DNA from 3 places in the Kitasatospora sp. NPDC004615 genome. Region 2 is predicted to be linked to each of the others. Evidence: riboswitches for the same ligand, from Rfam matches in the RefSeq annotation. Region 2 holds a riboswitch; each other region holds the start of a gene.
The links. A riboswitch is a leader RNA that binds a small molecule or an ion and turns the genes downstream of it on or off. The one in region 2 is predicted to bind cobalamin.
Positions count from the first base shown of each region.

Region 1: linked by a shared signal. The riboswitch ahead of ACFYS8_RS01335 (acyl-CoA thioesterase) and the one ahead of metE (5-methyltetrahydropteroyltriglutamate--homocysteine S-methyltransferase) in region 2 are both predicted to bind cobalamin.
Region 3: linked by a shared signal. The riboswitch ahead of cobN (cobaltochelatase subunit CobN) and the one ahead of metE (5-methyltetrahydropteroyltriglutamate--homocysteine S-methyltransferase) in region 2 are both predicted to bind cobalamin.

Region 1 is NZ_JBIALQ010000001.1:281,656-292,102, reverse strand. Features, by position in the region: gene ACFYS8_RS01355 (FAD-dependent oxidoreductase) at 1-117, opposite strand, end outside; gene ACFYS8_RS01350 (hypothetical protein) at 251-478, opposite strand; gene ACFYS8_RS01345 (MFS transporter) at 573-1,841, shown strand; gene ACFYS8_RS01340 (sulfurtransferase TusA family protein) at 1,838-2,119, shown strand; cobalamin riboswitch at 3,005-3,149, shown strand; gene ACFYS8_RS01335 (acyl-CoA thioesterase) at 3,216-3,662, shown strand; gene ACFYS8_RS01330 (putative Ig domain-containing protein) at 3,941-5,665, shown strand; gene ACFYS8_RS01325 (MFS transporter) at 5,854-7,140, shown strand; gene ACFYS8_RS01320 (type I polyketide synthase) at 7,137-10,430, shown strand; gene ACFYS8_RS01315 (MupA/Atu3671 family FMN-dependent luciferase-like monooxygenase) at 10,427-10,447, shown strand, end outside.
Region 2 is NZ_JBIALQ010000004.1:19,846-30,292, forward strand. Features, by position in the region: gene ACFYS8_RS14970 (carotenoid oxygenase family protein) at 1-137, shown strand, start outside; gene ACFYS8_RS14975 (response regulator) at 126-1,397, opposite strand; gene ACFYS8_RS14980 (SMI1/KNR4 family protein) at 1,807-2,478, opposite strand; gene ACFYS8_RS14985 (CAP family protein) at 2,664-3,311, shown strand; gene metE (5-methyltetrahydropteroyltriglutamate--homocysteine S-methyltransferase) at 3,726-6,032, opposite strand; cobalamin riboswitch at 6,181-6,403, opposite strand; gene cobF (precorrin-6A synthase (deacetylating)) at 6,466-7,227, opposite strand; gene ACFYS8_RS15000 (hypothetical protein) at 7,509-8,717, shown strand; gene ACFYS8_RS15005 (MFS transporter) at 9,125-10,345, opposite strand; gene ACFYS8_RS15010 (hypothetical protein) at 10,440-10,447, shown strand, end outside.
Region 3 is NZ_JBIALQ010000001.1:363,208-373,654, forward strand. Features, by position in the region: gene ACFYS8_RS01690 (cobalt-precorrin-6A reductase) at 10-750, shown strand; gene ACFYS8_RS01695 (precorrin-2 C(20)-methyltransferase) at 747-2,327, opposite strand; gene ACFYS8_RS01700 (precorrin-8X methylmutase) at 2,324-2,950, opposite strand; gene ACFYS8_RS01705 (hypothetical protein) at 2,947-4,674, opposite strand; cobalamin riboswitch at 4,838-4,976, shown strand; gene cobN (cobaltochelatase subunit CobN) at 5,251-8,859, shown strand; gene lnt (apolipoprotein N-acyltransferase) at 8,983-10,447, shown strand, end outside.

The DNA.
Region 1 (10,447 bases), on a different contig from region 2:
CGCCGGGTCGGACGGAGCCGTGTCCGCCGCACGAGAGATGTCGGCCCCGGGGCCGGCCAGGGCGGCGGCCGTCACCGCGCCACCGGAGGCAAAGAGGAGTCCGCGTCGAGAGATCATCGGCCCAGCGTGGCAGCGCGCCGCGCCCCGGAACGCGCGCTCCGCCCATCGAGTCCCTTTCACCACTCGCACAGGGGGCGCTCGTCGCACCCGCCCAGCGCGCCCCCTCCCGACATGTGCGCCGGGCGCTCGTTCAGCACACCCAGTCGGCGGGGTGCGCCTCCCGGAACGCCGTCAACTCCTCGGCGGTGCGCGCGTGGACGTGCAGCCAGCACAGGTCCTCGCCGCCGTCGTGCCGCACCAGCACGCCCGGGGCGGCGTACCAGCGCAGGAACGCCCATGCGGCGTGCTGGTCGGGCAGGCCGCCGCGGAGGGCGAGCGCGGCGTCGGGGGAATCCTGGGCGTCGGGGCGAGTGTGCACGGCCGGGGACGGTAGCAGTGCGGTCGGACGCGGTCTGCCGGGAGGGGCGGCCGATATGGTATTCCACAGAACCATGGAGAATCGAGGAACGTCCGTGACCAGTACCACCGCGCCGCCACCCGCCGAACTCGCCGCCGACCCCGCCGTTCAGCGGCACATCCTGCGGGTCCTGGTCACCTCCCAGATCCTCAGCGGAGCCGGACTGGCCGCCGGCATCACCGTCGGGGCGCTGCTCGCCCAGGACATGCTCGGCAGCACCGGGCTGGCCGGGCTGCCCAGCGCGCTGTTCACCGCCGGCAGCGCGCTCGCCGCGATCGTGGTCAGCCGAATATCCGCCGCCCGCGGCCGTCGCCCCGGACTCGCCCTCGGGTACGCCACCGGCGCCCTCGGCAGCGTCGGCGTGATCGCCGCCGCCGCGCTCCACAGCCCCGTCCTGCTGTTCCTCGCGCTGTTCGTCTACGGCGCCGGAACCGCCACCAACCTCCAGGCCCGGTACGCCGGAGCCGACCTCGCCGCACCCGGGCACCGGGCCCGGGCGATCTCCACCGTGCTGGTCGCCACCACCCTCGGCGGTGTCCTCGGCCCCAACCTGGCCGACCCCACCGGCGCCCTCGCCGAGGCCCTGCACCTGCCCCGCCTCGCCGGACCGTTCCTGCTGGGCGGCGTCGCCTACGCCGCCGCCGCGATCGTCCTCGCCACCCGGCTGCGCCCCGACCCGCTGCTGCTCGCCCGCGCCGCCGCCGCGGCCGCCCCGACCACCGAGGCCGACACCTCCGCCGCCACTGACGCCACGTCAACCGCCCGCGTTCGCAACCGCGTCCTGCTCGGAGCGCAGGTCATGGTGGTCACCCAGCTCGTCATGGTCGGCGTGATGACCATGACGCCCGTCCACATGCACGACGCCGGACAGAGCACCGCCGCCGCCGGATTCGTCATCTCCCTGCACGTCGCCGCGATGTACCTGCCCTCCCCGCTCACCGGACGGCTCGTCGACCGGTACGGCCCGCTCGCCATCGGCGCCGCCGCCGGACTCACCCTGCTCGCGGCCGGCACGCTCGCCGCCGTCGCCCCCGCGGACTCCGCCCCACTGCTCGCCCTCGCGCTCGTTCTGCTCGGCCTCGGCTGGAACTTCGGCCTGGTCTCCGGCACCGCGATCCTCACCGACGCCGTCCCGCTCGCCACCCGCGCCAAGACCCAGGGCAGCATCGACGTCGCCATCGCCATCTCCGGCGCCACCGGCGGCCTCGCCTCCGGCACCGTCGTCGACCTGGCCGGCTACCCCGTCCTCGCCTTCGGCGGCGGCCTGCTCGCCCTGCTGATCCTCCCCGCCCTCGCCACCGCCGCCACCCGGGCCAAGCGATGACCGACCACCAGACGCCCCAACTCACCGTCGACGGACGCGGATTGCTCTGCGTCACCCTGCTGCTGCGCCTGCGCGCCGCCATCGCCGACGCCCCCGCCGGCACCATCGTCCACGTCCACGCCACCGACCCCGCCGCCCCCCTCGACCTCCCCGCCTGGTGCCACCTCACCGGCCACCACTACCTCGGCCCCATCTCCGCCGAGACCTACGCCCTCCGCCTGACCGCCACCCCCACCCCCACCCGCCCCGACGCCCCATGGCACCGCCCGGCGGACTGACGCCCCTCCGGGCGGACGCCGGGCGGTCCCGCCGCTGCCGAGCCCCGCGCGCTGCGCCCGGCCGCGGACCCGTCCCTCACCCGCGCCGGACGGCCCGTGGCACCGCCCGCCGGACTGACCCCCTCCGGGCGGACGCCGGGCGGTCCCGCCGCTGCCGAGTCCTGTGCGCCGCGCCCGACCCGCGCCGACGCCCCGTGGCGCCCCCGGCGGACTGATGCCTCTGGGGTGGAGCGCCTCGCGGTCGTGTTGCTGCCGGGTTCGTTTGTGCCGCGCCTGGTGGACTGACGTCACTCCACGCGGAGCGCCCTGCGGTCGCGTCGCTGCCGAGCCGTTCGCGCTGCGCCCGGCAGCCGATCCGCCCCCCGGCCCGTGCCGACGTCCCGTGGCACCGCCCGGCGGACGTACACCCCTCCGGGCGGGCGCAGGGCAGAGCGCCTCGCGTGACCTCCCCGCCGGTCACGGCTACTTCGTTCCCGTCGCCGTCGAGGCCTTCGCGCCTGTCCATCGACCCGCCCCCACCCGCCCCGACGCCTGCGCCGACGCCCACCCCGACGCCTGCGCCGACGCCCGCGCCGACGCCCGTGACATCGCCCGGCGGACCCGGTCCCGTCGCCGTCGAGGCCGTCGCGCTGCGCCGGCCGCCGGTCCGACCCTCACCCGCCCGACGCGTCGTGGCTGCCCGGCGAACTGACCCCCTCGGGGGCGCGACCTTCCCACCGGTCGCCCCCGCCCCTCCGCCGCCCCGCCGTCGAAGTCGGCCCCGACGCCCCGCGGGCCGACAGCTCCCAGGCCTCCCGGCCGGAGGGCGGACTGAGCACCTCGGATGGGGATATAGGCTGGTCGGGCAGCGGTTCGCCCCCGTCCGAGCCAGGGCTGGAGCGTCGCAAGAGGGAACCTGGTGCGAGTCCAGGACTGCCTCGCAGCGGTGAGCGGGAACGACCGCCGTCACATGCACTGGGCCCGACCGGTCCGGGAAGCGACGGCCAGTAGACAGGCCCTCCTGGGGAGATGCCCGCGAGTCCGAAGACCTGCCGCCGCCCGCGGTGCCCACCGGTGCCGCGGATCGTCCAGCCGCGACTCGCGAAGGAGAGTTGACGTGGCAGATCAGACCGTGGCACCTGTGGTGTCCGCCGCAAAGCCCGCAAAGCCCGCACAGGTGTCCCGGGTGACGCTCGCGCACATCATGAGTGAGCACGACACCAACCTGTACGGCACCATCCACGGCGGCGTGGTGATGAAGCTCATCGACGACGCCGCCGCCGCGGCCGCCGCCCGGCACGCGGAGGGTCCGGCCGTCACCGCCGCGGTGGACGGCATGGCGTTCCTGGCCCCGGTCCGGGCCGGTGACCTGCTCACCGCGCACGCGGAGCTGGAGCGGGCGGGGCGTACCTCGATGACCGTCCATGTCACCGTCACGGCCGAGCGCTGGAACGCCACGGGGCCGGTCACCCGGGTCGCCACCGGCCGGCTCACGTTCGTCGCCATCGACGCCGACAGCCACCCGCGTCCCGTCCCGGCCCTGCTGGAACCCGCGGCTGCCTGACGCGGCGCCACCGTCCGTGCTGGAACCCGCGGCCGCCTGACGCGGCGCCACCGTCCGTGAGCCCGGAATGCCGTCCCACCTGGCGTTCCGGGCTCATGGCTGTCGCCGCCGCAAGGTGATCACCCTCACGTAGGGACAAACCGCACCATTGCGGACGGCGTGTGATCGACATGTTCCGTTCAAGCTCCGATTACCCCACCATGGCAGCGTGTGCCCGCCTACGCGCGTAGCGCACCGCACCACACCCCATGGTTCCTGTGGTCCTAGGAGATTGACAGATGATCAGAACGTGGAAGGCCGCCCGCCCGCTGGCCCTCGCCGCCGCCGCACTGGTGGTCGCCGCCGGCGCGAGCGCCGTCCCGCAGCACGCCACCGCGGCCACCCCCAAGAACGCCGCCGCGGCCGCCACCGGCACCCCGAAGCGGGTGCTGTTCGACAACACCAAGGCGGAGACCGCGGGCAACGCGGACTGGATCATCTCCACCAGCCAGCCCGACCCGCTGGCGCAGAACGCCAACCCGACCAGCGAGACCAGCTGGACCGGCGCCATCTCGGCCTGGGGCGTGGCGCTGCAGAAGACCGGCAACTACAGCCTGAAGACGCTGCCCGCCGGCAACACCATCACCTACGGCACCGGCGGCGCGCTCGACCTCGCCAACTTCGACGAGTTCGTGATCCCCGAGCCCAACATCCGCCTCAGCGCGGCCGAGAAGACCGCCGTGATGACGTTCGTGCAGAACGGCGGCGGCCTGTTCCTGATCTCGGACCACACCCAGAGCGACCGCAACAACGACGGCTGGGACTCCCCGGCCATCATCAACGACCTGCTGACCAGCAACGGCGTCAACAACAACGACCCGTTCGGCTTCTCCGTCGACCTCCTGAACATCACCACCGACAACCCGCGGGCGATCTCCTCCGCCACCGACCCGGTGATCAACGGGCCGTTCGGGACCGTCACCGGCTCGATCATCCGCAACGGCACCACCTTCACCCTGAAGCCCGCCGACAACCCGAACGTCAAGGGCCTGGTCTACCGCACCGGTTACAGCGGCAACACCGGTGCGGCGTTCGTCACTTCGACGTTCGGCAAGGGCCGGGTGGCGATCTGGGGCGACTCCTCGCCGATCGACGACGGCACCGGCCAGCCCGGCAACACCCTCTACAACGGGTGGAACGACCCGGCCGGCACCGACGCCGCGCTCGCCCTCAACGCCACCGACTGGCTCGCCCAGGGCGGCGGCTCCGGCGGCAACACCGGCTCGGTCTCGCTGACCAACCCGGGCGCCCGCACCGCCACCGTCGGCACCGCGACCAGCCTCCAGCTGTCCGCCACCGACACCGCCGGCGGCACGCTGTCCTACGCGGCCACCGGCCTGCCCGCCGGACTGACCGTCAACCCGGCCACCGGCCTGATCAGCGGCACGCCCACCACCGCCGGCACCAGCGCGGTGACCGCCACCGCCACCGACTCCACCGGGCCGTCCGCCACCGCCACCTTCACCTGGACGGTCGCCGCGAGCGGCGGCACCACCTGCACCCCCACCCAGCTGATCACCAACCCGGGCTTCGAGACCGGCAGCACCTCCGGCTGGACCGAGACCAACAGCGGCGGCGCCAGCACCATCAACAGCAGCACCAGCGAGCCCGCCCACTCCGGCACCTACGACGTCTGGCTGGACGGCTACGGCGCCGCCAACACCGACACCCTCGCCCAGACCGTCACCCTGCCGACCGGCTGCAGCAGCTACAACCTCAGCTTCTGGCTGCACATCGACACCGCGTCGTCCCCGACCACCGTCTTCGACACCCTCACCGTCACGGCCAACGGCACCACCCTGGCCACCTACTCCAACGTCAACGCCGCCGCCGGCTACCAGCAGCGCACCTTCAACCTCGCCGCCTACGCCGGCCAGAGCGTCACGCTGAAGTTCACCGGAGCCGAGGACTACACCAAGCAGACCTCGTTCGTCCTCGACGACATCACGCTGAACGTCTCCTGACGCACCGTCAGCGCCCTCATCGCCCCGGACCGGGCAGCCCCATCCGGTCCGGGGCTTTGCCGTTCGCTTACCTCGGCATCGAAATCCGAACTGCTTTGTGAAGGTCTTGCCATGAGGATCTTCACCTTCCTAGACTGCGGCAATCCATACCAGGCGCGTCCATGTCACGGATTTGGGGGTGGGCCGAGGTGAAGCGTTTCCGCTTACTCGTCGCGGGCAACGCGGTTTCCGCGTACGGCAGTTATCTGAACATGGTGGCGCTCAACGTCTTCGTCTACCACCTGACGGGCAGCGCGCTGACGGCCGGTCTGTACATGGCGGTGCGGCTGCTGACGAGCGTGGCGTCCGGGGTCGTCGCGGGCGCTCTCGCGTCGCGGATTCCGCGCAAGCGGCTCATGGTGGGGGCGGATCTCACCCAGGCCGCCGCGTTGGTCCTGCTGCTGCTGGCGCCGTCGGGCGCCCGGGTCGCGCTGTTGTTCGGGCTGGCCGTCATCGCCGGCGCCTGCTCGACGGTGTCGGGGGTGTCGCTGCGCAGCGCGGTGCCCGAGATCGTCGGGGCGGAACTGCGGACCAGGGCCAACAGCCTTCTGGCGACCGGCCGTTCGCTCGCGATGGTGGCCGGGTTCGGCTCCGCGAGCGTCATCGTCTCCCAACTCGGCTACCGCTGGGCCTTCGCCTTCGACGCGCTGTCGTTCGTCGTCTCGGCGAGCGTGCTGCTGTCGCTGCCGATCCGGACCGAGGCCGCGCGGGAGAAGGAGACCCCAGCCGCCGCGAAGGCCGAGCCGGCGGGCGGCGGCGGACGGTGGGCCACGCTGGTGCTGCTGCGGTCGATGCCCGTGGTGGCCGTGATGGTCCTGGTCCGGGCGGTGGACGGCCTGGGCTCCTCGTCCCACAACGTGGCCCTGCCGATCTACTCCGACGCGCTCGACCACGCCCATCCGGCCGCGTTCATCGGCCAGTTCTGGGCGACCTGGGCGATCGGCAACATCGCCATGCAGCAGATCCTGTCCCGCTGGACCTCCCGTACGGGCCGCAGCCCGGGTGAGCGGATCTTCGCGCTGGGCGCCTGCGTGATGTCGGCCGCGTTCATCCTCGTCTTCAGCGGGCTGCCGACCGCCCTCGCGGTCGTGGTGTCCCTGGTGGCGGGCATGGCGGACGGCCTGACCGAGGTCGCCTACGTTTCGCGGCTCCAGACCACCCCGGACGCGCAGCGGGCCCGGCTGTTCGGCCTGTCGGCGTCGGTGGAGAACCTGGGCTTCGGCCTCGGCATGATCCTCAGCGGCGCATTACTGGAGCACTTCTCGCCGCTGCAGGTGGTGGGCGGCCTGCACGGGCTGGCGATCCTGCTCTGCGTCGGGTTCCTGCTGCTGCTGGTGCGCGGCGCCGTCGCGGGACGGGCCACCCCGGCGCGTGAGCGGAAGACGGAGGAAGCGGTCGACGACCGGGTCCCCGCGTCCGAAGGAGGACGGACATGACCGCTCCCGACGACCGCCGGGTCGCCGTCATCGGGCTCGCGCTCCGCCTTCCCGGCGCCAACACCGCAGACGACTTCTGGCGGCTGATACGCGAAGGCGAGGACCGCGTCCGGCATTTCACGGAAGAAGAACTTGCCGCCGCCGGAATCCCGCCCGAGAAGTACCGGGCACCGGATTTCGTGGGCGCCAGCGCCGTCCTGGACGACATCTCGCATTTCGACGCACCGTTCTTCGGCATGAGCGGCCGAGAGGCCTCCTACACCGATCCGCAGCACCGCCTGTTCCTCGAAGTCGCCTATCACGCACTCGAGAACGCCGGTTACCCGCAGGAGCGCCCGGGTGCGCGCATCGGTGTCTGGGCCAGCACCGGGTACCAGCTGTATCCGATGCAGACCTACCTGCTCAACAACGTGTTCCAGGGAGCGCTCGCGGACGACTGGCTCTCCCGCCTGCAGGTGGTGATCGGCAACTCTCCCGACTTCACCGCCACCCGCACCTCCTTCCGGCTGGACCTGACCGGCCCGTCCGTCAACATCCAGACGGGGTGCTCCAGTTCGCTCGTCGCGGTGAAGACCGCCGCGCAGGCGGTGCTGGACGGCGAGACCGACATCGCGCTGGTCGGGGCCACGGCCGTGCACACGCCGCAGGTGCTGGGCTACGAGTACGTCAAGGGCTCGATCCTGTCGAGGACGGGCCGGGTGCGGGCGTTCGACGGGTCTGCGGACGGCACGGTCGGCGGCAACGCCGTGGCCGCGATCGTCCTCAAGCGGCTCGACCGGGCCGTCGCCGACCGGGACACCGTCCACGGCGTCATCAGCGGCTGGGGCGTCAACAACGACGGCGCCGCCAAACACACCTTCAGCGCGCCCAGCGCGGTCGGCCAACAGGGCGCGATCCGGCGGGCGTTGGAGACGGCCGGGGTCGGCGCGGACGAGATCGGCCTGCTGGAGACCCACGGCACCGGCACACTCAAGGGCGACCCGATCGAGTTCGACGGCGCCACCGCGGCGTACCGCGTCGACACCGACCGCACCGGCTACTGCGCACTCGGGTCGACCAAGGCCAACATCGGCCACCTGGACGTCGCTTCGGGCCTGGTGGGCCTGATCAAGGCGATGCTCGCGGTACAGCACGGGGTGATCCCGCCGATGGCCAACTTCGAGCACCCCAACCCGGCGCTCGACCTCGACACCAGCCCCTTCTACATCCCCCGCGAAGCCCGGCCCTGGCAGCCGGACGGCCGCCCGCGCCGGGCCGGGGTCACCTCGCTGGGCATGGGCGGCACCAACGCCCACGTCCTGCTGGAGGAGCCGCCGCCCGCGTCCCCCCGGCCGGCGGACGACGCCCACCCCACGCCCGGCGTCCTGCTGGTCTCCGGACGCGACCCGCAGGCGCTCACCGCGAACGCCCGCGCCCTCCGCACCCACCTGCGCCGGCACCCGGACACCGCCCTGCCCGACCTGGTCACCACCGCCGCCCTCGGCCGCACCCACGGACGGCACCGGCTCGCCGTGCGCGGCGACAGCCCCGCGGCACTCGCCGCCGCGCTCGACCGCTGGCTGACCGGCCCGGCCCCCGCGGGCGGCGGGCGCGGTCCGGTGTGGACCGGCCTCGCCCCGCGCGAGGGCGCGACCCCCGTCGGCTTCCTGTTCGCGGGCCAGGGCAGCCCCTCCCGAGGCATGGCCGCCGCCCACGACGGCAGGTTCCGGGAGGTCGCGGACGTCCTCGACGCCTGCGAGGCCCAGTACCGCCGGGAGTACGGCACACCGCTGCTGGACGCGTTCCGCACCGGCACCGAAACCGCCGAGCACCAGACCTGGCCGACCGGCACCGCGCAGCCCGCACTGTTCGCCCTCCAGGCGGCACTCACCCGGATGTGGGACCGGGCCGGCGTACGGCCCGCGATCGTCGCCGGGCACAGCGCCGGCGAGTACGCGGCGCTCGCCGCCGCCGGGGCACTCACCGTGGCGGACGGCCTGCGGCTCACCGCCGAACGCGGCCGGCTCATGCAAGGCTGCCCGCCCGGCGCGATGGTCGCCGTCGCCGCCGACCGGACCACCGCCGAACAACTGGCCGCCGAGATCCCCGGACTCGAGATCGCCGTCGCCAACGGCGAACGCTCGCACGTCCTGGGCGGACCGGTCGAAGCGGCCGAGAAGCTTCTCGCGCTGCTCGCCGAACGCGGCATCCCCGGCGAGCGGCTCCCGGTCGACCGCGCCTTCCACACCGCGCTGACCGAACCGGCGCTCGGAGCGTTCCGCACGGTCCTGGAAGGCATCGACTTCCGGCCACTGACCATCCCCTTCGTGAGCGGGCTGGACGGCAACCTCCGCCCTGCGGGCTGGGTACCGGACGCGGACTACTTCCTGCGGCACACCCGGGAAGAGGTGCGGTTCGACGCCGTACTCGCGACGCTCGGGGCGGGCGATCCCGTGCTGCTCGACATCGGCCCGCACCACACCCTCGGCGGCCTGGCCCGACGCGCCCTGCCCACCGCCACCGTGGCCTCGGCGATGCGCCGCGGCGCGGGCACCGACCCCCTGTGGTCCGCAGCCGCCGCCCTGCACTGCGCGGGCGCGCCCGTGGACTGGCACCACCTGCTGGAAGGCACCGGCGGCGGCCGCACCCCGCTGCCCGCCTACCGCTTCCAGCGCCGGCACTACTGGACAGGCCCCGAACCGGCGATCAGCGCATTCGGTGAACCAACGGAAGACGAGGACGCAGTGGAACTGAGCAACGCAGGCACGATCACCGCCGACGACGTGTGCCATCACATCGTCGAAGTGACGGTCGGTCAGCTGGGGGCGGACCCCGGGACGGTGAACGACGACACCTCGTTCTTCGACCTGGGCGCCGACTCCTTGCAGCTGATCCACATGCTGCGGCTCATCGAGCAGGAACACCAGGTCAAGATCGCCATGCGCGAGCTGTTCGAGGAGGCCGGCACGCCTCGGCTGCTGGCCGAGCTGATCGTGGGCCGGATCCCGGGCGCCCCGGCACCCGCCCCTGCTGCGCCCGCCGCTCCTGCCCCCGCGCCCGTCGCTCCTGCCCCCGCGCCCGTCTCCGCGCCCGTCCCCGCTCCTGCGCCGGTCGTCCCCACGCAGGTCGCCCCCGCGGTTCAGCCCGCCGCCCCGGTGTACGCGACACGTCAGGAGATCGAAGACCTGGCCCGCCAGATCCAGCAACTCACCCAGATCCAGCTCCAGATGATGACGCAGCTCTCCGAACTGGTGACCCGTCAGCTCGCCTCCCTGCCCGGCGGCGCGTCCACCCCGGCCGGTGGCCGATGAGCGCCCGGCAGCACCAG
Region 2 (10,447 bases):
AACGCGGCGCGGCCGACCTGGTCATCCTCGCCGCGCAGGACTTCGCGGGCGAACCCGTCGCCCGCATCCACCTGCCCGTCCGGGTGCCGCTCGGCCTGCACGGCAACTGGGTGCCTGACGGATCATCAACTCGCTGACGGCGCACCGGCCTTCGGGATCACGGCGGTGGTGCTCGCGATGGTGTGCCGGGTCGGCGCGGGGAGCGTGGCGTGGCGGCGGCGCTCACGGTGCAGCTCGACGTGCACGGCGACCTTCGCGCGCAGCGCCCACGGATCGACCGGCTTCGGGATGAAGTCGACCGCGCCCGCCGCGTAACCGCGCATCGAATGGTCCGGATCCGTGCCGATCGCGGTGACGAAAATGATCGGGATGTCGCGGGTCCGGGCCCGGCGCTTGATGGCCGCGGCGGTCTCGTAGCCGTCCATCCCCGGCATCTGCACATCCAACAGGATCACCGCGAACTCGTCCGGCTCCAGCAGCGCCCGCAACGCGTCCGGGCCGGACGCGGCCCGCACCAGCCGGTGGCCGTGCGGCCCCAGGACGGCCTCCAGCACCATCAGGTTGTCCGGCCGGTCGTCCACCAGCAGCACCTTCGGCGGCGGACCCTCCTCCAGCGGGCACGCCGGCTGCAGGGGGATGTCCGCGAGGCCCTGCTGCTGCTCCACCAGGGCGAGTTGACGCTCGAACAGGTCGCACCGGGTCTCCGCGCAGGCCGCCCGCTCCCGGGCGCGGGCCAGCTCCTCGGCCAGCCGCTCCACCTCCTGGGCCAGCGCGTCGCGCTCGGCGAGCAGGTCGGCGCGGTCGGGCGTCACGGGTGGTTCGGTGTGCTCCTGCGGCGCGGACGGCTCGGGGCGGTCCGGCGGTGCGGGCAGCAGGGGCCGGGACTCCAGGCGGACCAGCCGGGCGTCCAGATCGGCGATGGTCTGCCGGGTGTCGTCCAGCGCGTGGTCCAGCTGCTCCTCGCGCGCCCCCGCCCGGCGGGCCTCCCGGTCCGCCGCCTGCAACTGGCCCTCCAACTGCTGCACCGCCCGGCCGATCGACGCCGCCGTCTTCAGCGCCGCCACATGCCTGCGGCGCAGCCCCTCCAGGGCAGGCGGGTCGAGCCGGGTTCCGCAGTCCTCGTCGAGATGGTGCAGCAACTCCTCGACGAACTGCCACGGCGCGATCCGCGACCCCGCCAAGTACCGGGACAGCGTGCCCGGGTTGAGATAGCACCGGGTGGCGTACCGGCGCACCGAGATACCGAGCTCCAGGAACAGCTCCCGCAACGTCTCCGCGAACTCCCGGCACTCCCTGTTCAGTTCACGATCCAGCGGCAGGAGCCCGCCGTCCCGGACAGGCCCCGCCATCACGCTCCACACCCCCGTCGGCCGTTCGTCGATCCGCCGGGTCGCCATGTACGCCGCACCCGAATCCTCCACCCGTACCCGCCGGCCCGTCACGGGCCGGTCGCGCCAACCCCGGCCGCCGCTGCGCCGGGGTGGACAGCAGCATGCCGGATCGTGAGGGTGTTGCGCGCCCCGCAACACGCGGACGCGCCGGACCGGCAACAGGACTGGTGTCCCGTAATTTTGAGGCGATGTCAGATTGACGAGCCGTCAACCAGCTGTCGGCTTCACCGCTTTCCGCGCCCCGCGTGTTCATCCGTACGGGCGAGGGCGGAGAGCCTGCGAGGCCGTTCACGTGAGCGGCGCGGCTCCGCCCGAACCCGCACTGCCTCGATCAACGCCCGCTCCGCACCGCCCTTCCCGAGCCCCGGAATGTACGTCACCCGCAAACACCCCAGTGCGCCCAGGGTGCCCTTGATCACTGAGCCGCCGACTCGCACCGCTCGAGCCACTCGAGGTACCAGGTGCCAAAGGTGTGGCGGTTTCCCGCCGCGTCGACGTACGGCTCGAAGGGCGGGTTGATGTCCTGCTCCCGGTCGCGGAGTTCCCCGCGATGCGGGCCGACGACGATGAGCCAGCCGGATGCCCCGCACCCGTCGTTGCTGAGGTGGATCGCACCCCGCCCGCGCTCCCGGTACCGGCGTTCGCCGCCGGCCTCACCGAAGGCCCTGCGGAAGTCCGAGCCGTCGTCTGCGCCTCGGGGCGTGGGCTCGTATCCGGCGGCTCGAAGGATTTCCGCCTGGCGGGTCGGCCAGTCCTCGGTCTCGACGAACGGCCCGCTGGAGTCCAGCAGCCAGCGCAAGTTCTCGTCGTCGTCCCAGACCCACCCCCACCTGCCGTCGACTCGGCGCAACGAGGTGAGCTCGAACCACGGACCTGGGCCGTTCACCCCGACCTCGGCCAGGAACGAGCGGTAGTCGGCAGGGAGTTCGACACCGCACTGCGCCTCGACCTCCGCGATCTCGTCGGGAGTCAGGACGGGTTCGAACGTCGGATGCCGAGAGGGCGCGAGGCCACGCGCACGCCGATCCGCCTCCTCCACGGCGATGACCCGCTCCCGGACTGACGACCAGTCGATCTGGCTGTTCATGGCACTCCTACTCGACGACGGGCGGACTGTAGCGCCCGCCACCGACACACTGGGCGGACGTACCGAGGCTGTAACAACGATTGCGCAGGTCCGCGTGCGCGCCGCACCGTCGGCCGGGTGTCGTGCCCTGGGGGAGGTGAGGGCGTTAAGCAGGGCAGTTGGCTCAGCGTGAGTAGGAGGACTCCTTGATTGCACCTCAGGTCCGCAGGGTTGCCCTGGCGGCGGCTGCGGCGGCCGTGGCGATGATGACGGTGATGCAGCCCGCGACGGCTGCCGGTCCGGTGCGGCGTGCGTTCGCGGACCGGACGGACAACGGGTTCCAGAGCGACTGCCTCACGGCCATCAACGCGTACCGGGCCAAGCACCAGGCACCTCCGCTCGCAATCGATCCGGAGATCGTGGAGTACGCCAAGTCCCGCGCACAGAAGATCTCCGAGCCGGGCGGCTTCCAGCACGACGGTCTGGCCCGTGCGTACGGCGAGACCCTCAGCTGGAGCTCGTTCGCCGGCGACAACCCCGAAGGCGGCTACACGCCGGACGGTTGCAAGGACGCGGTGGACTCCTGGTACGCGGGGGCCGCGTCCTACGACTACAGCAAGCCCGGTTTCTCCCGCGAGACCGGCAACTTCACCCAGCTGGTGTGGAAGTCCACCACGAAGATCGGCTGCGCCCGGGTGGGCGGCCGGCGCGACGGCGGCCCCGACAAGGACGGTTACTTCTGGTTCGACACGTACATCGCGTGCGACTTCGCACCGCGCGGGAACTCCGCGGCGGATCCGAAGGACCCGGGCAAGTCGTACCGGGAGAACGTCCTGCCGGTGGTGAGGTCGTAGGGCCGTCGTCAGAGCTGAATTCCGGCCGAGAACCAGGGCGGTGTTCAGCCGTCCCGCAGGATGCGGTGGGCGATCGGCGGGTGCACGCGCAGCAGCGCCGGCAGGGCGCGGGAGGCGCCACCGCGACGACGGGGCGGCCACGTTCGATGCCCCGGACGATCGTGGCGGCGGCCTCGGCGGCCGACAGCTTGCGGACCGCGCCCTCCCGGTCCGCCGTCATCGCCGTGTCGACCAGGGCAACACCACCTCCTGCACCCGCACGGACGGCGTGTCGGCCTGCACCTGGTAGCGCAGCGACTGCACCAGCGTGTGCACGGCGGCTGTGGGAGCTGTGGGAGCTGTCGGAGCGGCTGACCGGCGTCCGGTTCGACGTCTGAACCACCAGGGCCGTCAGCGCGTCAGTCCGACAGGCCGTCAGCCTGACAGCTCCGCGCGGAGGGTGTGGGCGGCGGCGACCAGGCTGTGGAGCGCGGCGCGGGTCTCGGGCCAACCGCGGGTCTTCAGGCCGCAGTCGGGGTTGACCCACAGGCGCTCGGCGGGGACGGCGGTGAGCGCCAGGCGCAGCAGCAGGACGGTCTCGGCGGGGAACGGAACGCGCGGCGAGTGGATGTCCCACACGCCCGGGCCGACCTCGGCCGACCAGTCGGCGGCGGCCAGCTCGTGGGCGACCTGCATGTGCGAGCGGGCCGCCTCCAGGGAGATCACGTCCGCGTCCAACTCGCCGATGGCGCCCAGGATTTCGCCGAACTCGGCGTAGCACATGTGGGTGTGGATCTGGGTGTCGGAGCGCACCGGCGAGGTGGCCAGCCGGAACGCCCCGGTCGCCCAGTCCAGGTACCCGGGCCACCCGGCCCGGCGCAGTGGCAGCGTCTCGCGCAGCGCCGGCTCGTCCACCTGGATCACCGCCGCGCCCGCCGCCTCCAGGTCGGCGACCTCGTCGCGCAGCGCCAGCGCGACCTGCCGGGCGGTGTCGGCGAGCGGCTGGTCGTCGCGGACGAACGACCAGGCCAGCATGGTGACCGGTCCGGTCAGCATGCCCTTGACCGGGCGGTCCGTCAGGTTCTGTGCGAACGCGTACCAGTCGACGGTCATCGGGGACGGGCGGGAGATGTCACCGGCCAGCACCGGCGGCCGCACGTACCGGGTGCCGTAGGACTGCACCCAGCCGTGCCGGGTGGTCAGGTAGCCGGTGAGCTGCTCGGCGAAGTACTGCACCATGTCGCTGCGTTCGGGTTCGCCGTGCACGAGCACGTCCAGGCCGGCCTGTTCCTGGCAGGCGATCACCTCGCGGATCTCGTCGGCCATCCGCGCGTGGTAGTCCGCCTCCTCCAGCAGTCCGGCGTTCAACTCGGCGCGGGCGGTGCGCAGTTCGTCGGTCTGCGGGAACGAGCCGATGGTGGTGGTGGGCAGCGGCGGCAACTGGAGCCGGGCCCGCTGGGCGGCGGCGCGGACGGGGTACGGGTCGGCGCGGCGGGTGTCGGCGTCGGTGACGGCGGCGGCGCGGGCCCGGACGGCCGGGTCGCGGGTGATCGGGGATGCCGCGCGGGACGCCAAGTCGGCCCGGTTGGCGGCGAGTTGGGAGACAATGGCGGAGGTCCCCTCGCGCAGGGCGCGGGCCAGCAGGGCCGTCTCGGCGGCCTTCTGCCGGGCGAACGCCAGCCAGCGGCCGATCTGCTGGTCCAGGTCGCGCTCGGCGACCACGTCCAGTGGGACGTGCAGCAGCGAGCAGGACGGGGCGACGTCCACCCGGTCGGCGAGGCCGAGCAGGGTGGCGAGGGTGGCCAGCGATTTCTCCAGGTCGTTGATCCACACGTTGCGGCCGTCCACCACGCCCGCGACCAGCCGCTTGCCAGGCAGGCCGCCGACCGCGGCGAGATCGGCGAGGTTGCCGGCGGCCGGTCCGGTGAAGTCCAGCGCCAGACCCTCGACCGGGGATTCGGCAAGTACCGGCAGGGCCTCGCCGAGGCGGTCGAAGTACGAGGCGACCAGCAGTTTCGGACGGTCCGTCAGCGTGCCGAGGTCGCGGAACGCGCGGGCGGCGGCGTCCAGTTCGGCCGGGGTGCGGTCCTGGACGAGCGCCGGTTCGTCCAGTTGGGCCCATCCGGCGCCGGCGGCCCGCAGGTCGGCCAGCAGTTCGGCGTATACCGGCAGCAGCCGGTCCAGCAGGGTGAGCGGCTCGAAACCGTTCGGGGTTCCGGGCGCGGCCTTGGCGAGCAGCAGGTAGCTGACCGGGCCGAGCAGCACCGGGCGGGCCCGGTAGCCCTGGCCGAGTGCCTCGCGGAGCTCGCCGACCTGCTTGGCGGAGTTCGCGACGAACACCGTGTCCGGCCCCAACTCCGGTACCAGATAGTGGTAGTTGGTGTCGAACCACTTGGTCATTTCGAGCGGCGCGAGTTCCTGGGTGCCGCGCGCCATGGCGAAGTAGCCGGCGAGCGGGTCGGCGTCCACCGCGGCCCGGTGCCGGGGCGGGATCGCACCGACGGCGACGGTGGTGTCCAGCACGTGGTCGTACAGCGAGAAGTCGCCGGTGGGGACTTCGGTGATGCCGGCGCCGGCCAGTTGACGCCAGTTGGCACAGCGCAGTTCGGCGGCGGCGGCGAGCAGCGCGTCAGCGGTGACGTTGCCCTTCCAGTAGCCCTCGACGGCCTTCTTCAGTTCCCGGTCGGCGCCCTGACGGGGGTAGCCGTGGACAGTTGCCGCGGCTGTGGACCTCGTGGTCAAGGGGACTCTCCTTCGCGAGCCTCGAACCTGGGTCCGACGACACCGCGGAAAGCGAAGGCCCGCGAGTCGTGCTGCGCTGTCAACTGCGCCTGCCCGAGCGATGGTTGGCCGACCCGCCCACGAGGTCACCGGAGGGCCGGGAGCGAGCGGTCGCACCCGGGCAACGGGCAGGTCTTCGGACTCGTGGGCCCCGCCCGGGCCGACGCCCGGACACCTACTGGCCGTCGCTTCCCGGGCCCGTCCGGACCCAGTGCGTATGACGGCGGTCGTTCCCACTCACCGCTGCGGGGCAGTCCCGGATTCCCACCGGGTTCCCTCTTACGACGCGCCTGCCCAGAGGCAGTGCGCGAACCAGTTGCGCGATCAGTCTAGAACGAGGCGGACGGGTGGGGGAGTTGGGCTCCGCACCCGTCCGCTCGATGGGTGTGCGGGGTCAGTCCTCGGTGCGGCGCAGCAGGTAGCTGTCCATGATCCAGCCCTTGCGTTCGCGCGCCTGCTCGCGCAACTCCGCGATCCGGTCCGCCTGTTCGGCGAGCGGACCGGAGGCCAGGATCTCGTCCTCGGTGCCCAGGTAGGCGCCGTAGTGGATGTGCACACCCGCCGGGTCGATCTTGGTGAACGCGGCCTGCCCGTCCAGCATCACCACCGCGTCCTCCGAGCCCGGCCCGAAGCCCTCGGCGGCGAGGCGGCGCCCCGTGGTGATCCGCGCCGGCCGCGCGGTGCGGGTCAGGGTGGTGCGGTGGCGGGCGGCCAGGACCGAGATGCTGCTGATGCCGGGGATGACGGTGTACTCGAACTCGGTGCGGCCGCGCGCCAGGATCCGGTCCAGCACGGCGGTCACGCTGTCGTACAGCGCCGGGTCGCCCCAGACCAGCAGGGCACCGGTCTCGCCGTCCGCCAGCTCCTCCATCACCGCCTGCTCGACCAGATCGGCCCGCCGCTCCCGCCACTCCTCGACGGCCTCCCGGTACGCGGCCGTGCTCCGATCGCGCGCGGGGTCGATCAACTCGACCACCCGGTGCCCGGGCCGCCCGTGCTCGGCGATCATCTGTCGCCGCAACCGGATCAGGTCCTGGCGCTCCTCGGGCTTGTCCAGGAGCAGGAACGCATCCGTGCGGCCGATCGCCTTGACCGCCTCCAGAGTGAGGTGGTCGGGATCGCCCGCGCCGATGCCGATGACGAGAAGGGTACGCATGACGCCGATTCTGCCTGGTCCCTCCCGCGCAGCCGCAGGTGGGAGGCACGTTGGGGAACGGATGCTCCGTCAACCAGCTGCCGCCTTCGAACCCGGCCGGGTGTCGTCCTTCCGCGGGGGCCGATCCCCAGGGGCGCGGTGGACCAGGGCGGTGCAGGGGTGGGCGAACGGTTTTCGGCCCCGATCCGGCGGTAACGCCGCAGGTGGGACGCGGTCTGTTCACGGACCCGGCGGCCTGCCAGGCTCACCGCGCCGGACACCGACCAGGAGGGGCAACGGAGATGACAGGACTTCGGCAGACACTGACCAGATGGATCGCGGTGATGGCCGTCCTGCTGGGCGCCGTCACGCTTGTGAGCGCGCCGACGGCGCAGGCCGCTCCGGCAGTGGCGCAGGGAGCGACGACCACCATCTGCGGGTACACCCCCGTCCCCGCAGGCTGGGTGATCACCAGCGAGAACTGGGCCGGGTGCAGCGGCTACGGGCTGTTCACCATCACGGAGTTGGGCGACGCCACCACCATCCAGGCCTGCTCCAACTCGCCCGTCCCCGACCACTGGGTGATCACGGCGATGCAGACCGGCCCGACCTGCGGCAGCAGTTACCCGCTGTACTCGCTGCTGAAGGTCACCACCCAGACCACGCTCCAGGACTGCGCCCAGTCCGCGATCCTCCCCGGCTGGGTGATCACCGCGGTCCAGACCGTCTCGCCCGCCTGCGGCACCTACGGGACGTACACCGTGACGCTGATCCCGCCCACGGCGACCTCGTACCAGGCCTGCGCGATGTCGCCGATCCAGGACGGCTGGGTGATCACCTCCTCGCAGAACGGCGCCGGCTGCGGCAACTACCCGCAGTACTCCCTGCTGAAGGTCACCACCCAGACCACGCTCCAGGACTGCGGCCAGTCCGCGATCCTCCCCGGCTGGGTGATCACCGCGATCCAGCCCAACTCGCCCGCCTGCGGCACCTACGGGACGTACACGGTGACGCTGGTGACCACCCAGACCTCGCTCCAGGTGTGCTCCAACTCCCGCATCCCCGACGGCTGGGTGATCACCACGATGCAGAGCGGCGCCGGCTGCGGCAGCTACCCCGGGTACTCGCTGGTCAAGGTCGCCGACCAGACGACGCTCCAGGTCTGCGGCCAGTCCGCGATCCCGTCCGGGTATGTCATCACCCAGGTGCAGAGCAACAATTCGGCCTGCGGCACCTACAACGTCAACACCCTGACGAAGGTCACCACCCAGACCAGCCTGACCGTCTGCGGACAGTCGCCGATCCCCGCCGGCTGGGTGATCACCCAGGCGTTCGGCAACTCCGGACTGTGCGGGGTCTACACCGTGTACACGCTGACGAAGGTCACCACCCAGACCAGCATGGTGGTCTGCGGCCCGTCCCCGATCCCGGCCGGCTGGGTGGTCAGCAACCAGGTCAACGGCTCCCAGTGCGGGACGTACACCGTGCTGCTCATCACCAAGACCTCCTGACCCTCCGCCCCGCGCGCCGGGCTCTCACCTGCGGGGCCGGCGCGCGGGCTCCAGGGTTCCCACAAGTGGGCATGAGTGGAACGGCTCCGGCTCGCCGGAGTGAACGGGACGGGCGGGCCCGGGTCCTGGCACGCGGCCGGCGGACGGCTGGTGCTGACGTCCGCGCATGTGGTCGTCGACCGTGTGGAGCCACTGTTCGCCTGCGCCGAGGGGTTGGTGGTGCGGCGGGGGCTGTGCCGGCGCGGGTGGTGACGGTGGTCAGTGGCAGGTCGGAGCCTGCTGGTGGTTGTCCGGCGGGGCCGCTGCCGCGGAAGCGGGTCGGCGAGCGTCTTGAGGGTTTCCCGGAGGCGGTTCACTGACGGGGCGTCGGGCGGGTAGCGCCGCCGCCACCGCCCGTCCCCGACCGCTCATCGTCTGGCGTCCTCGTCGCGGTGATTCCGTAGTACCGCGGGCGGGCGGACGTCGCGGCGCAGCAGGTAGATGCCGGAGGCCGCTGCCAGGGCGGCCATGCAGGCGGCGAAGACCAGGCCGGCGTGGGTGAGGCCGAGCGGGCCGCTGAGCAGGCCGATGCCGATCACCGGTACCGAGATGCCGAAGTACGCCACCACGAACAGCGCCGACAGCACCCCGCCGCGCTCCTCGGCGGGGGCCGCGTCCGCCACTTCGCCGACGGCTCCGCGCAGCCCCATGCCCTGGCCGGTGCCGCCCACCAGCGCGGCCAGGACGAGTGGCGTCAGGGTGTCGGTGGCGAGGGACAGGGCGAGCAGGCCGAGTCCGGCGATCAGCACCAGGCAGCCCAGCGGGATCGCCCGGGCCGCGCCGAGTCGGGGCACCAGCAGCTGGCCGCCGGTGGACGCGAAGAACGCCAGGCAGACGATCGCGCCGACCGCGGCGTGGTTGTGCACGTCCAGGTTCTCGGCGAGGAACGCCGGGCTGACCGAGGTGAACACCCCGAGCAACGAGAACCCGGCGAACGCGGCGATCCCGGCCGGCACGAACACCCCGCGCACCTGCGGCGGCAGACTCGGCCGGCGCGGGCGCGCCGCACGCAGCGGTTCGGCGTCCGGCACCGTCTCGGGCAGCGACCAGGTGACGGCGAACGAGGCGGCCAGCAGCGCCAGATGGACCAGGTACGGCAGCGTCAGCGGGTGGGAGGTGTACTCGGCGAGCAGCCCGGACAGCAGCGGGCCGAGGCCGAGGCCGCCCATGTTCGCGGCGGTGGCCACGAACCCGGCGCGGGCCCGGCGGCCGGGCGGGGCGAGTTCCAGCACGTACGCGGTGGCGGTGCCGGTGAACAGGCCCGCCGACAGTCCGGACAGCAGCCGGCCCAGGAAGAGCAGCGGCAGACCCCCCTCCGCCAGGAACGCCACCGCGGCCGCCGCCGCGCAGCCGAGCCCGACCAGCAGCACCGGGCGCCGCCCCACCGCGTCCGAGACGTTGCCGACCAGCAGCAGCACGCCGATCACCCCGAGCGCGTAGACGGCGAACACCACCGTCACCATCAGCTCGGAGAAGCCGATCTGCTCCTGGTACAGCCCGTACAGCGGCGTGGGCAGCGTGGTGCCCGCCATGCAGACGGCGAACGCGCCCGCCGCCCCCAGGTACCCCGAACGCTGACGACCGGTCATGCGCCCCACGTAACCACGGGCCCGCCGCCCCCGCTCCCGGGCGGAGCGAAGGCGCAGGTCAGGGGTGTCGGTGACGCACTGTTGAATGGGCGCCATGACTGT
Region 3 (10,447 bases), on a different contig from region 2:
GAGTCCGCCATGCACGTCCTGATCCTCGGCGGCACCAGCGAGGCCCGCCGGCTGGCGGACGTGCTGGCCGCCGACCCGGCCCTGCGGGTGACCAGCTCGCTGGCCGGACGGGTGGCCCAACCGCGGCTGCCCGCCGGGGAGGTGCGGATCGGTGGCTTCGGTGGCCCGGCCGGCCTCGCCGCATGGCTGCGCACCCACCGGGTGGCCGCGCTGATCGACGCCACCCACCCGTTCGCCGAGACCATGAGCCGCAACGCGGCCCTGGCCGCCGCCGAGGCCGGCACCCCGCTGCTGGCGCTGCGCCGCCCCAGCTGGCTGCCGCAGGACGGCGACCACTGGCACCCCGTGCCCAATCTGGCCGCCGCGGCCGACGCCCTGCCCGCACTCGGCTCCCGGGTCTTCCTGACCACCGGCCGGCAGGGCATCGCCGCGTTCGCGCACCTCAACACCCTCTGGTTCCTGGCCCGTTCGGTCGAACCGCCGGCGCCCCCGATGCCCGCGTCCGTCGAAGTCCTGCTGGAACGCGGGCCGTTCACCCTCGACGGCGAACGCGAGCTGCTGCGGACGCACCGCATCGACGTGCTGGTCACCAAGGACAGCGGCAGCGCCGCCACCGCCCCCAAGCTGACCGCCGCCCGCGAACGCGGCCTGCCGGTGGTCGTCGTCCAACGCCCGGCCGCCCCACAGGGCGTGCGGACCGCCCCGGACGTCGCCGGGGCGGTCAACTGGCTGCGCGAGCTGGTGAATTAGTCCTCCGGATAGCGGCGCGGCGTCCACACCACTTCACGGTCGCCGCCGCGCTGCACCCACTGCGTCTGGGTGGAGCCGATCAGCAGCAGGGTGCGCATGTCGACCTCGGCGGGGTCGAGTTCGGCCAGCGCGACGGTGCGCACCCGCTCGGTGGGGCCACCCACGTCCCGGGCCATCACCACCGGCGTCGCCGGGTCGCGGTACTCCAGCAGCAGATCACGCGCCGAACCCACCTGCGTGGTACGGGACTTGGACCCGGGGTTGTACAGCGCGAGCACCAGGTCGGCCTCGGCCGCGGCACGCAGCCGGCGGGCGATCACCTCCCAGGGCTTGAGCCGGTCGGAGAGCGAGATCACCGCGTAGTCGTGGCCGAGCGGCGCACCGGCACGGGACGCGGCGGCGTGCGCGGCCGTCATCCCGGGCAGCACGCGCACGGCGACGTCCCGGTACGGGTCCTGGCAAGCGGCCTCCAGCACGGCGGTGGCCATCGCGAACACACCCGGGTCGCCCGACGAGACGACCGCGACCCGGCGGCCGCGACGCGCCAACTCCAGGGCGAATTCGGCCCGCACACCCTCGACCTTGTTGTCGGACCCATGCCGTACCTGCCCCGCCCGGACCGGCACCCGGTCCAGGTACGTGGTGTAGCCGACCAGGTCCGTCGCGTTGGCGAGCGCCCCACGCGCCTCGGGCGTCAGCCACAGCGGCCCCGCCGGGCCGGTCCCGACCACCACGACCTCACCCAACGCCGGTTCGCCGTCGGGGAGTTCCCCTCCCTCTACCGCCAGCGCCTCGAAGGGCTTGCCCTCGGAGTCGAGGGCGGCGACCCGGCTGGGCAGGACGGCGACCGAGAAGTACGGCACGCTGTCGGCCTCGATCTCGGCGAGCCGGCCGGTGCGCTCACCTTCCATGGTGGCGCGCTCGACATACCGCGCCTCGTCCAGCCGCCCGGCCCGCTCCAGGGCGCGGCGCACGGCGGGGAAGGTGCGGCCGAGTTTCATGATGACGGCCGAGTCGGTGGCGGCGAGGCGCGCCGTCAACTCCTCCTCCGGCAGGGTGCCCGGGATGACCGTCAGGACCTCTTCGGCCTCCACCAGCGGGGCGCCGAGGCGAGCGGCGGCAGCGCTGATGGAGGTGACGCCCGGCACCACCTCGGTGGGGTAGCGGTGCGCGAGGCGCTTGTGCATGTGCTGGTAGGAACCGTAGAACAGCGGGTCGCCCTCGGCGAGGACGACCACCATCCGCCCGGCGTCGAGGTGCGCGGCGAGCCGGTCGGACGCCTCCTGGTAGAAGTCGTCCAACGCACCCCGATATCCGCCCGGGTGGTCGGTGGTCTCCACGGTGACGGGGTACATCAGCTGCTCTTCTATCTGACCACCCGTCAGATAGCGCTCCGCGATGGCCCGGGCGTGCGAACGTCCGTGCCGCGCACAGTGGTAGGCGATGACGTCGGCCCGGCCGATGAGTTCGGCGGCGCGCACCGTGATCAGCGACGGATCACCCGGCCCGACACCGACGCCGTACAGCCGCCCGGCCGCCGACTCCCCGGCCCCGTCGATTTCCTGACGCTCAGTCATTCCTGTTCGCTCGCAATCGCGTTGATCGCGGCAGCGGCGATCGCGCTGCCGCCCCGGCGGCCCCGGACCACCAGGTGTTCCAGTGCGGCCGGGTGTTCGGCCAGGGCCTGCTTGGACTCGGCGGCGCCGATGAACCCGACCGGGACGCCGATCACGGCGGCGGGCCGGGGCGCGCCGGCCTCGATCAGCTCCAGCAGCCGGAACAGCGAGGTCGGCGCGTTGCCGACGGCAACCACGGCGCCCTCCAACCGGGGCAGCCAGAGTTCCATCGCGGCGGCACTGCGGGTGGTGCCCATGGCGCGGGCGAGTTCGGGCACCGACGGGTCGGTGAGGGTGCAGATCACCTCGTTGTCGGCGGGCAGCCGCTTGCGGGTCACGCCACTGGCAACCATGTTGACGTCACAGAGGATCGGCGCCCCGGCATGCAGGGCGCGCCGGGCGTCGGCGACCACGTTCGGCGACCACAGCAGGTCCTCGACCAGGTCGGTCATGCCGCAGGCATGAATCATCCGCACCGCGACCTGGGCCACGTCGGCAGGCAGCGCGGCGAGGTCGGCCTCGGCGCGGATGGTGGCGAAGGACTGGCGGTAGATGGATGCGCCGTCCTTCTCGTAGTCGATCATTCGGTCCTCCGCCATTCGGCATTGCGCGCCTCGGCGACTGCCTCGGCGATGTCGTTCTCGGCGCTGTTGCGCTCGGTGCTGTCGTTCTCGGCGCTGTGGTTCTCGGCGCTGTTGCGCCCGGCGCCGTTCTGCCCGGTGCCGTTCTGCCCGGTGCCGTTCTGCCCGGTGCCGTTCTGCCCGGTTCTGTCGTTTTGGGTTCTGTTTTTGTCGCCGGTGTTGCAGCCCGCCGAGTTGATCCCTGCACGGATTATCTCCGCATAGATGTTCTCCTCGGCGCCACCCCCCGCGACCCCCCTCCCACCGGACCCGATACCCGCACGGACAATCTCGGCGCCGCCACCCCCCGCACCCCGACCGACCTCGCGGGCCCGCCCGTCCACGGCGACCCGGTATCCGGTCGCGGTGGCCAGCACGTCGACCCAGCGACCGGCCGGGTGTCCGCAGCGCCGTTCGCACCCGGACCAGTGGACGGGCAGCCCCACAGCAGGAACGGCGGCTATCGCGCGCACGGCCTGCGCACGAACGTCGGCAAGCGCTTTCCCGCAACCGGGCAGACCGGTGCAGGCGCTGACGCCCTCCCAGGGGCCGCCGGACTCGACCCGGAAGCCCGCGTCGGCGAGGCGTGGCAACCAGTCGGCACCGGCTCCGGGCACCACGACGCCCCGCCACGGCGTGAGCCGCACGCTCGCGCCGCCGCCGCCGCTCGCGTCGCCGCCGCACCCCTCCCCTCCCGACGCCAGCGCGTCCGCCAGCAGTCGCCACTGCGCACTGGTCGCACGGCCGAACCGCAGCCCGACCGACACCCCGCCACCGCCACCACCACCGCCACCACCGCCACCGCCACCGCCACCGCCACCACCACCGCCACCACCGCCACCGCCACCGCCACCGCCGGGGATCGCACCCAGCACCGGTCGCTCCCCCGTGAATCGCGGCAGCGGCACGTCGCCGGCGGGCAGTTCGGACTGCACTTCGCGCAGGTGCCAGGCACGGCCGGCGGCCAGGTCGAGGAAGTGGCGGGCGGCGTCGAGGGCGGCGGGGACGGGGTGGTCGACGGTGGAGGCGTGGTCGGCGCGGCCGAGGCGCAGCAGGGCGCGGCCGTCGCCTATTGCGATCAAGGTCACATCGGCGTCAAGGGCGGCGGTGTCGCCGCGGCCGTCGTCGAGGGCGAACAGGAACTTGCCGGAGAGTCGGGCGGCCCAGGGTGCGGCGCACAGGGCGGCGTCCAACTCTCGCACCCAGTACGGGAGATCGACGCCCTGGGCGCCGCGGCCGTCGAGGCCGGCGAGCGGGGAGGCGGCGATGTTGCGGACGCGTTCGTGGGTGTCGGAGGGCAACAGGCCGACGGAGCGGAGCCGTTCGGCGAGGTCGGTGGCGCACTGTTCGCGCAGGCCGCGCAGCTGGAGGTTGCCGCGGGAGGTGATCTCGACTTCGCCGTCGCCCAGCGCGTCGGCCGCGTCGGCCAGGGCGAGTAGCTGATGGTACGTCAAGTACCCGCCGGGGAGGCGGAGTCGTGCGAGTTGGCCGTCCTCGGCGGGGTGCAGGCGGAGCGCGCCGGGGCAGGCGTCGGCGCGGCCTCGGTCGGGCCCGACGAAGGGTGCCGCAAGGGCGTCGGGTGTGGGTGGCATGGCGGCGAGCATACCCATGGCCGCGATTCGCGCCACCGCCCCGACCACCACCCCGACCACCGCCCCGACCAGCAGCCCGGCCACCAGCCCGGCCACCACCCGAGTGGCAGCCCCAACCGTCGCCCGGAGCTCGCCCGGAGCTCGCCCGAAGGTCCCGCGCCAGGGTCAAATCCCCAGGTCGGCACGGGTTCCCGGGGGCGGAACCGGTGGGGCGTCGCAGGTCACACTCCCGCCGACGGGCCATCAACCCGTACGATGCTGGGCGGGCACCTCTCGGGGTGTCCGCTGCCAGCGACGGCACAGCGGAGGAAGTCCGGTGAGAATCCGGTGCGGTCCCGCCACTGTGACCGCGGCTCAGTGAGCCGTGGGAGCCAGGAACTCCGGCCGTCCTCCACTGCCCGGGGCGAGGACCCCGAGGAAGGTCCGTGCCATGCGCTGCCGCATGCCCGCATCCCGGCGGGTGCCTGTGGGCTCTGTCCCCACCTGGGCATCCACCGGGCCGTCGTCCGTTGCGACGTCCCCCGGGCCGTCCGTTGCGACGTCCACCGGGCTGTCCATCGCGCCGCCCGTCGGACCGTTCCGCGTCCTCGATCGCACCTGTGCTCCCACCACCGGGTTGACCGGGTTGACCGGGTTGTCCGCGCTGTTCGAGATGCCCGGGAGGGCTTTCGCATGATCCTGTTGCTGTCCACGTCGGACACGGACCTGCTGAGTGCCCGGGCGTCGAGCGGGCCGGTGCGGTTCCGTTGGGGCAATCCGGCACGCCTGGATCCCGCCGAGCTGCCTGCCCTGCTGGAGGGTGCGGAGCTGGTGGTGGTGCGGCTGCTGGGTGGGCGTCGGGCCTGGCAGGAGGGGCTGGACGTGCTGCTCGCGGGGCCGCGTCCGGTGGTGGTGCTGACGGGTGAGCAGGCGCCGGACGCGCAGTTGATGGAGTTGTCGACGGTGCCGGCGGGCATCGCGGCGGAGGCGCACGCGTACTTGGCGCACGGTGGTCCGGAGAACCTGGCGGAGCTGGGTGCGTTCCTGTCGGACACGGTGCTGCTGACAGGTCACGGGTTCGCGCCGCCGGCCTCGGCCCCGTCCTGGGGTCCGCTGGAGCGCACCGCCCGCACCTCGGAGGGCCCTTCCGTCGCGGTGCTGTACTACCGGGCGCACCACATGAGCGGCAACACGGCGTTCGTGGAGACGCTCTGCCGGGCGATCGAGGACGAGGGTGCGCAGGCCCGCGCGTACTTCTGCGCGTCGCTGCGCGGTGCGGAGCCGGAGCTGCTGGCGGAGCTGGGCGCGGCCGACGTGATCGTGACGACGGTGCTGGCGGCGGGCGGCACCCGGCCGGCCGACGCGCAGGCGGGTGGGGACGAAGAGGCTTGGGACGCCGGGGAGTTGGCGGCGTTGGACCGGCCGATCCTGCAGGCGCTTTGCCTGACCTGGTCGCGGGCGCAGTGGGCGGGCAGTGACGACGGGCTGTCTCCGTTGGACACGGCGACGCAGGTGGCGGTGCCGGAGTTCGACGGTCGGCTGATCACTGTTCCGTTCTCGTTCAAGGAGGTCGACGAGGACGGGCTTACGGTGTACGCAGCGGACCCGGAGCGTGCGTCGCGGGTCGCCGGGATCGCGGTGCGGCATGCGCGGCTGCGGCACACTCCGGCGTCCGAGCGGCGCCTCGCCCTCGTTCTGTCCGCTTATCCGACCAAGCATGCGCGGGTCGGCAACGCGGTCGGCCTGGACACCCCGGCCTCGGCGATCCGGCTGTTGGAGCGGCTGCGCGCGGAGGGCATGGACCTGGGCGACAGCCTGCCGGGTCTGGACACCGGGACCGGGCACGGCCACGACGGCGACGCGCTGATCCACGCGCTGATCGAGGCGGGCGGCTACGACCAGGCGTGGCTGACGGAGGACCAGCTGTCCCGCAACCCGGTGCGCATCCCGGCCGCCGACTACCGGCGTTGGTACGCCACGCTCCCGGCGGCGCTGCGCGAGCAGGTGAAGGAGCACTGGGGTCCGGCGCCGGGCGAGCTGTATGTCGACCGGTCGCAGAACCCGGACGGCGACATCGTGCTGGCGGGTCTCCGGTCGGGCAATCTGCTGGTGCTGATCCAGCCGCCGCGCGGGTTCGGCGAGAACCCGGTGGCGATCTACCACGACCCGGATCTGCCGCCGAGCCACCACTACTTGGCGGCGTACCGCTGGATCGCGGCGGCGCAGCAGGACGGCGGGTTCGGTGCGCACGCGGTGGTGCACCTGGGCAAGCACGGCAATCTGGAGTGGTTGCCGGGCAAGACGGCGGCACTGTCGGCGGAGTGCGGTCCGGACGCCGCCCTGGGCGATCTGCCGCTCGTGTACCCGTTCCTGGTGAACGATCCGGGTGAGGGTACGCAGGCGAAGCGCCGGGCGCACGCGACGCTGGTCGATCACCTGGTGCCGCCGATGGCGCGGGCCGATTCGTACGGTGACATCGCGCGTCTTGAGCAACTGCTGGACGAGCATTCGAACATCGCGGCGATGGACCCGGCGAAGCTGCCGGCGATCCGGGCGCAGATCTGGACGTTGATCCAGGCCGCGAAGCTGGACCACGACCTGGGGTTGGCGGAGCGGCCGGAGGACGACGGCTTCGACGACTTCCTGCTGCACGTGGACGGTTGGCTGTGCGAGGTGAAGGACGCGCAGATCCGTGACGGTCTGCACGTGCTCGGCCAGGCTCCGCGCGGTACTGACCGGGTCAACATCGTGCTGGCGATCCTGCGGGCGCGGCAGATCTGGGGCGGCGTGCGTGCGCTGCCGGGTCTGCGGGAGGCGCTCGGTCTGGACGAGGCAGCACTGACGCTGGGGGCGACGGACGCGGCCGAGGCGCAGGCGCGGGCGCTGGTGGAGGCGATGGAGGCGGAGGACTGGAACCCGGCGGCGGTCGCGAAGGTCGCGGCAGGCCTGCCGCCGGCCGTCTCCGAGGTGCTGGCGTTCGCGGCGGCGCAGCTGGTGCCCCGACTCGCCGCGACCACGGACGAGTTGGACGCGGTGCTGCACGCGCTGCAGGGCGGGTTCGTTCCGGCGGGGCCGTCGGGGTCGCCGTTGCGCGGGCTGGTCAATGTGCTGCCGACGGGGCGGAACTTCTACTCGGTGGACCCGAAGGCGGTGCCGAGCCGGCTCGCCTGGGAGACCGGGCAAGCGCTTTCCGCCTCCCTGATCGAACGCTACCGGGCCGACAACGACGGGCAGTTCCCGCCGTCGGTGGGCCTTTCGCTGTGGGGCACCTCGGCGATGCGCACGGCCGGTGACGACATCGCCGAGGCACTGGCGCTGCTCGGCGTCCGCCCGGTGTGGGACGACGCCTCGCGCCGGGTGACGGGTCTGGAGGCGATTCCGCTCGCCGAGTTGGGCCGTCCCCGGATCGATGTGACGCTGCGCATTTCGGGGTTCTTCCGCGACGCGTTCCCGCACGTGGTGGCGCTGTTGGACGACGCGGTGCGGCTGGCGGCCGGCCAGGAGGAGCCCGCCGAGCAGAACTTCGTCCGGGCGCACGTGCAGGCGGACCTGGCCGAGCACGGTGACGAACGCCGGGCCACCGTCCGGGTGTTCGGCTCGCGTCCGGGCACCTACGGCGCGGGTCTGCTGCAGCTGATCGACAGCCGGGACTGGCGCACGGACGCTGACCTGGCCGAGGTCTACACGGTGTGGGGCGGTTACGCGTACGGGCGGGGGCTGGACGGGCGCCCGGCCCGGGAGGAGATGGAAAGCGCTTACCGTCGGATCACGGTGGCGGCGAAGAACACCGACACCCGCGAGCACGACATCGCCGACTCCGACGACTACTTCCAGTACCACGGCGGCATGGTGGCCACCGTGCGCGCGCTGACGGGCAGCAGCCCGGCGGCGTACATCGGCGACTCGACCCGCCCGGAGACGGTGCGCACCCGCACCCTCACCGAGGAGGCGGCCCGGGTGTTCCGGGCGCGGGTGGTGAACCCGCGCTGGCTGGAGGCGATGCGCCGGCACGGCTACAAGGGCGCGTTCGAGATGGCCGCGACGGTGGACTACCTGTTCGGCTACGACGCCACCACCGGCGTGGTCGCTGACTGGATGTACGAGAAGCTCACCGAGGAGTACGTCCTCGACCCGGTCAACCGCGAGTTCTTCGCCGAGGCCAACCCGTGGGCCCTGCACGGCATTTCGGAGCGTCTGCTGGAGGCCGCCGAACGCGGCCTGTGGGCGGAGCCGGACCAGGCGCTGCTGGCGGAGCTGCGGCAGGTCTTCCTGGAGACCGAGGGCGACCTGGAAGGCGAATGACCCGGGCCAGGGCAGTGAACACCGGGCCCGCGTGGTGAACGCCGGACGGCACCTCGGACGACACCGACATGTCGGTGATCGAATAGGGGTGCCTTCCACCCCGCCCGGGCGGACAATTTCCACATGAGCCTGCGAATCGCCCTCACCCGCCCGGCGCGCTACGGCGCGCTGGCCGCGGGCGCGCTGCCCGTCCTGACGTTCCCGGGCGCCGGCCTGGCCGTGCTGGCCTGGGTGGCGCTGGTGCCGGGGCTGTTGCTGATGCGGGCGGCGGGCGGGGCGCGCGAGGCGGCGGTGCGCGGCTGGTGGTTCGGCGCGGGGTTCATCCTCACGGCGATGTACTGGCTGATCCCGTCGATCGGCCCGGCGCTGCCGCTGCTGGCGGTGGTGTTCGGGGTGTTGCAGGCGCCGGTGGGTCTGGCCGTGTGGTGGTTGCTGCACGGCGAGTTGACGCTGGGCCGGTCGGCGGCGGCGCTGGTGGTGGTCCCCGCGGTGTGGGTGAGTGCCGAGTTCGCCCGGTCCTGGCATGCGCTGGGTGGGCCGTGGGCGTTGCTGGGCGCGTCGCAGTGGGAGCATCCGGCGGTGCTCGGCCTGGCCTCGATCGGCGGGGTGTGGCTGGTGAGCTGGGCGCTGGTCACCGTCAACACCGCATTGACGATTGTGGTGCTGGCCCGCAGCGTGTGGCCACGGCTGCTGGCGGGCGCGACGGCGCTGGTGTCGGTGCTGGCGGGTCCGTTGGCGTTCGCCGCGCAGGCCGCGCCGGCCTCGCGCGGTTCGGCGTCGGTGGCGCTGGTGCAGGCGGGCCAGACTCCGGACGAGCAGGCCCGGTTGGAGGCGAACATCCGGATCACCCGGTCGCTGGCGGGCCGGCCCGTGGACCTGGTGGTGTGGGGCGAGAGTTCGACCACCGCCGACCTGGACCGGGGCAGCGCGACGCTGAACCGGCTGACGGCGCTGTCCGCTTCGACGGGCGCGCAGCTGATGGTCGGCGAGGACGCCCGGAAGGCGGACGGCCGGATCTCCAAGGACGCGGTACTGATCGACCCTTCGGGCATCGTGGCCCGCTACCGGAAGATCCGGCTGGTGCCGTTCGGCGAGTACATTCCGCTGCGCCCGCTGCTGGGTTGGATCGCGGGGGTGAGCTCGGCGGCGGGCGAGAACCGGGCGCCGGGCCACTCGCTGCACCTGCTGCCGGTGGTGGGCCGGGACGGCCGTCCGCTGCCGGTCGGCGCGCTGATCTGCTTCGAGTCGGCGTTCCCGGACATGTCGCGCAGCGTGTCCCGGGAGGGCGCCGGGCTGATCGTCTACCAGTCGGCGACCTCGACCTTCCAGTCCACCTGGGCCCCGGCGCAGCACGCCTCATTGGGCGCGATCCGGGCGGCGGAGACCGGCCGGCCGGTGGTGCAGGCGGCGTTGACGGGCGAGTCGGTGGCGTACGACGCGCAGGGCCGGCGGCTGGCGCTCCTGACCACGGCCGAGTCGGGGGTGGTGACGGTGCGGGTGTCGCCGGCCGATCCGGCGGCCCGGACGTGGTACGTCCGCCTCGGCGACTGGGTGCCGCTGTCGGCGCTGGTGGTGACGGCGGCGGCCG